One region of the Mesorhizobium sp. M0037 genome, then DNA from elsewhere that is predicted to be linked to it. Evidence: predicted binding sites of a transcription regulator. Region 1 holds the regulator's gene; the other holds the start of a gene.

Region 1 (2,200 bases):
TGCCGCGACATCCAGCTGGCTGCTGCGCTTCAATGCAACGATTTCCGACCAATTGCATCGCCATCACCGCTTTCTGGGTCTGGCCCCGACGCTGCGCGCCGCCGCCGGCCGCACGGACGGACACCGGAAGGCCGTGGCGGCCCTGCGCGACGCCGTGGCGATCGAACACCATACCGCCCTGATGGAAGCGGCCCTCGATCGCGACGTCGAACGTGCGAAAACTCTGATGACCGCTCACATCGGCTACACGCTGCGGGTCTATGCCCAGAGAGAACCCCGCGCGGATGCTGCGCAGCCCCGTCCGAAAAGGAAGCGGCGATCGTAGCCGACGACGCAGGGCACTTTGTCTTCGTTTCACCCCGTTGCTGGCAACTGGGCGCAGGCGGCGCTCGCAGCGCCGAACGTTACGCTGAACAAAACGTCAACACATTCATTAAACTTTAAAAGGTTGCGGAACACAACTGGAACAGATAGTGTTTGTTCTGGGTTTGTTTTTTCTGATTCTGGTTTCAGAACCCTTGGGGGCCGCGATGCTGACGCGCAAACAACATGAGCTTCTGATGTTCATCCATGAACGCCTGAAGGAGAGCGGAATCCCGCCGTCCTTCGACGAGATGAAGGAAGCGCTCGACCTCGCCTCCAAGTCCGGCATCCACCGCCTGATCACGGCGCTTGAGGAGCGCGGTTTCATTCGCCGGCTGCCGAACCGGGCGCGCGCGCTGGAAGTGCTGCGGCTGCCCGACTCGATCGCACCAGGCCTCAATGCGGCGAGGAAGTTTTCGCCGAGCATCATTCAGGGCAGTCTTGGTCAAACCGGCCAAGGGCAAGGCGGCCAAGGACAAGGCGCGTTGGGCCAAGGCGGTCTCGGCCGCCAGATCAAGCCGGGCTCGCCGTCGCGTTCGATGTCGGCCGGCAATGACGATGCCGTTTCCGCGATTTCAATCCCGGTTATGGGACGCATCGCCGCCGGCGTGCCGATCGACGCCATCCAGCATCAGACCCATTCGATCTCGGTGCCGCCCGATATGATCATGGGCGGCGAACACTACGCGCTCGAGGTCAAGGGCGATTCGATGATCGAGGCCGGCATTTTCGATGGCGACACGGTCATCATCCGCAATGCCGACACAGCCAGCCCCGGCGAGATCGTGGTGGCGTTGGTCGACGATGAGGAAGCGACCCTGAAACGCTTCCGCCGCAAGGGCGCCTCGATCGCCCTGGAAGCCGCCAACCCGGCCTACGAGACCCGCATTTTTGGACCGGACAGGGTGAAGGTGCAGGGCAAGCTTGTCGGATTGATCCGGCGCTACTGAGCCGGCTTGGGTTTGTACTTTTCACGCTGGTTGTAAGGCGGCAGGCCGCGCGCTTCGCGGGAGAAGCGGCGTTGCTCGTGCCAGGGGCGATACGGCTTGTCGACGGCGAGCGGATGGTTGGCGCTGCAGCTGCCGATTGCGGATCGAAGAAGACGGCGGCGCTGCCGTCGCGGGCCAGCTGTTTCTTCGTCACGACCAGCACCAGCGGGTCGCGGCACGGATTGTAGGCGGTGGCGTCATCGATGACGATCAGGCTCGCGAAGGCACAGGCCGGCCGCGCCGTCTTGCGGTCTTTCGCAAGCGCTACAATGGCTCCGGAAGGGTGCCGGGCGATACAGAGATCGCCGGTGCAATAGAAGGGCGAGCCGGGCGTCAGATCGAGCGGATCGAGATCGAACCGCGTATCTGTTGCCTCGAAAATCTCAGGTGGGATAATGGTTTCGGCCCGCAGCGCCCGTTTCCAATTGTCCGTGGTGAATTCGTTGGAGCGTTCGCGGTTGAGGGCGAGTTCGCCGCCACCGATCGGCATGGCCACCAGATGCGCATCCTCGGATATGAGCACGTCTGGCGTAAGCACCTGCGGCACCGTCAACAGGCCGGCCAGCGCGAAAGGCACGGCCGCCAACCTGAGCCAGGTGGTGGCCATGGTGGCGATGACGAGGGCGACCGCCACTAACAGCACCGAGCGGATGGAGATCAGCCCGACGGCGTCGACCGGCGAGCGCTCGGAAATCCAGGCCGATATAGCGATCATCGCCGTCAGGCCTTTGCCCATCACATAGAGGAACGGTCCGTCGGCGCCGAACGGCATCGCCAGCGCGCTGAGCACGGCAAACGGCATGACGATCAACGATACAATCGGCATCACGGCCAGATTGGCGATCAGG
Region 2 (2,200 bases), on a different contig from region 1:
CGCCCCCTCTTTTTTGCGCGCCTTCGGCGTCGCGGGAGTCGCCTCGCAACGGCTCGGACGCCCGGTCGGGCTTGCGGCCTTCGGCCGATCGCGCTTTACCCTCCCCTGGATGGGGAGGGTCGCCGCGACGCGGCGGGGAGGGGTGACTGGCGGCGGCGCGGGCGGGGGCGGGGGGGGGGGGGGGGGGGGGGGGGGCGGGGGGGGGGGCGGGCGGGGGGCGCGGGGGCGGGCGCGGCGGGGGGGGGGGGCCCCCCCCGCCGCGCCGCCCGGGGGGGGGTTGCCTGGCCGCGCCGCGCCCCCCCCCCCCCGCGCCGCACCGCGCCGCGACCTCCCCCATCGAGGGGGAGGTAGGTCTTTGCGCCAGCAGCCGCAGCCACATGTATTGCGCGGTGTTGGTGTCCTGGTACTCGTCGACGAGGATGTATTTGAAGCGCTTGTGGTAGTCCTTCAGCACGTCCGGATTGGCGCGGAAGATGCGGATCGGGTGGCAGAGCAGATCGCCGAAGTCGCAGGCGTTCAGCGTCTTCAGCCGCTCCTGATAGGCCTTGTAGAGTTCCCGGCCCTTGCCGTTGGCGAAGCTGCGCGCGTCGCCCTCGGCAATGTCGGCGGGGCCTTGGCCCTTGTTCTTCCAGCCGTCGATCATCTGCGCGAACTGCTTGGCCGGCCAGCGCTTGTCGTCGAGGCCTTCGGCCTGGATCAGCTGCTTGATCAGCCGTACGACGTCGTCGGTGTCGAGGATGGTGAAATCGGATTTGAGCCCGGCCAGCTCGGCGTGGCGGCGCAAGAGCTTGACGCCGATGGAGTGGAAGGTGCCGAGCCACGGCATGCCCTCGACGGCTTCGCCGACGAGATGGCCGATGCGCTGCTTCATCTCGCGCGCGGCCTTGTTGGTGAAGGTCACCGCCAGGATCTGCGAGGGGAAAGCCCTGCCGGTGGCCAGGATATGGGCGATGCGGGTGGTCAGCACGCGGGTCTTGCCGGTGCCGGCGCCGGCCAGCACCAGGACCGGGCCTTCGGTGGTTTCCACCGCCAGCCGCTGCTCGGGGTTGAGGCCGTTGAGATAATCGGGTGCGCTGTTGGGTCCGCTGCGGGCCGCCATGGCGCGCGCCGCTATGCCCGACGGGGCCGCGGGCCGCGCATTGGGTTCGTCAAAAAAGGGCATGTCTTCCGCAAAGCCGGACATCTCTCCCGAATGTAGTGATTCGGGAGCGAAAGACCAGAAGTGTCTACGTTTTGTTCTGGTTTGGAAGTGAGATTCTGGGGCGCAGTGCGAATTTCATCGTCCCGACGCCCGACAATGTCGTGGAGGTGCTGCAGCGTGGGAGCGGAATGAAGTCGAGCGTTTGCTCTCGCCTTATGCTGGCAGGGCCAGCTTGACACACGCGGCCTGGGGGAGAAAGCTGGCGACAGGGCAGGGGCGGCTGCCCGTGAGGCGCTGCAAAGCGCATCAGTCGAAGGAGTATCGTCTTGGCTGTCGTCATCACCTCCCTCATCCTGTTCCTCATCGGCCTCGCACTTGGCGGCGGCGGCGTCTGGCTCGCGATGCTGGGCGGCAGCTGGTACTATGTCGTCACCGGTCTCGCCTTCCTCATCGCCGCATGGCTGCTCTTCCGGCGCAAATCGACGGCGCTCTGGCTCTACGCGGCGATCGTGCTCGGCACGCTGGCCTGGGCGGTGTGGGAAATCGGCTTCGACTGGTGGGAACTCGGACCGCGCGGCGGCATCATCGTGCTTCTGGCGCTGTGGCTGCTGACGCCTTGGGCAAGGCGGGGCCTGACCGGCCCCGACGCGCGAGCGCCGCTCATTCTGGCCGTGCTCGCTTCGCTCGCCGTCGCCGGTTATTCGATGACGGCCGATCCCAAGGACATCGCCGGCGACCTCAGCGCCGACAAGGTGACGCCGACTGCCGATCTCGGCGGCAACGTGCCTCCGGGTGAATGGCACTTCTACGGCCGCACGCAATTTGGCCAGCGCTATTCGCCGCTCGACCAGATCACGCCCGACAATGTCGCCAAATTGCAGCCGGCCTGGACATACCAGACCGGCGACGTGAAAGGGCCGGACGATGTCGGCGAAACCACCTATCAGGTGACGCCGCTGAAGGTGGGCGACGCGCTCTATATCTGCACGCCGCACAATTTCGCCATCGCCATCGATGCCGCCACCGGCAAGGAGAAATGGCGTTTCGATCCCAAGATCA

The links. Region 1 encodes LexA, which represses DNA repair genes until DNA is damaged. Its sites were predicted from a motif close to TGTTCNNNNTGTGTTCNG; they were not measured.
Region 2: a site for LexA is predicted at 1,224-1,241, ahead of NKJ78_RS14405 (ATP-dependent helicase). Genes of this name have one in related genera too.

The regions. Positions count from the first base shown of each region.
Region 1 is NZ_JAMYVB010000001.1:759,293-761,492, reverse strand. Features, by position in the region: gene NKJ78_RS03980 (GntR family transcriptional regulator) at 1-325, shown strand, start outside; gene lexA (transcriptional repressor LexA) at 531-1,313, shown strand; partial or broken gene NKJ78_RS03970 (ComEC/Rec2 family competence protein) at 1,307-2,200, opposite strand, start outside.
Region 2 is NZ_JAMYVB010000008.1:87,435-89,634, forward strand. Features, by position in the region: gene NKJ78_RS14405 (ATP-dependent helicase) at 1-1,183, opposite strand, end outside; gene NKJ78_RS14410 (glucose/quinate/shikimate family membrane-bound PQQ-dependent dehydrogenase) at 1,468-2,200, shown strand, end outside.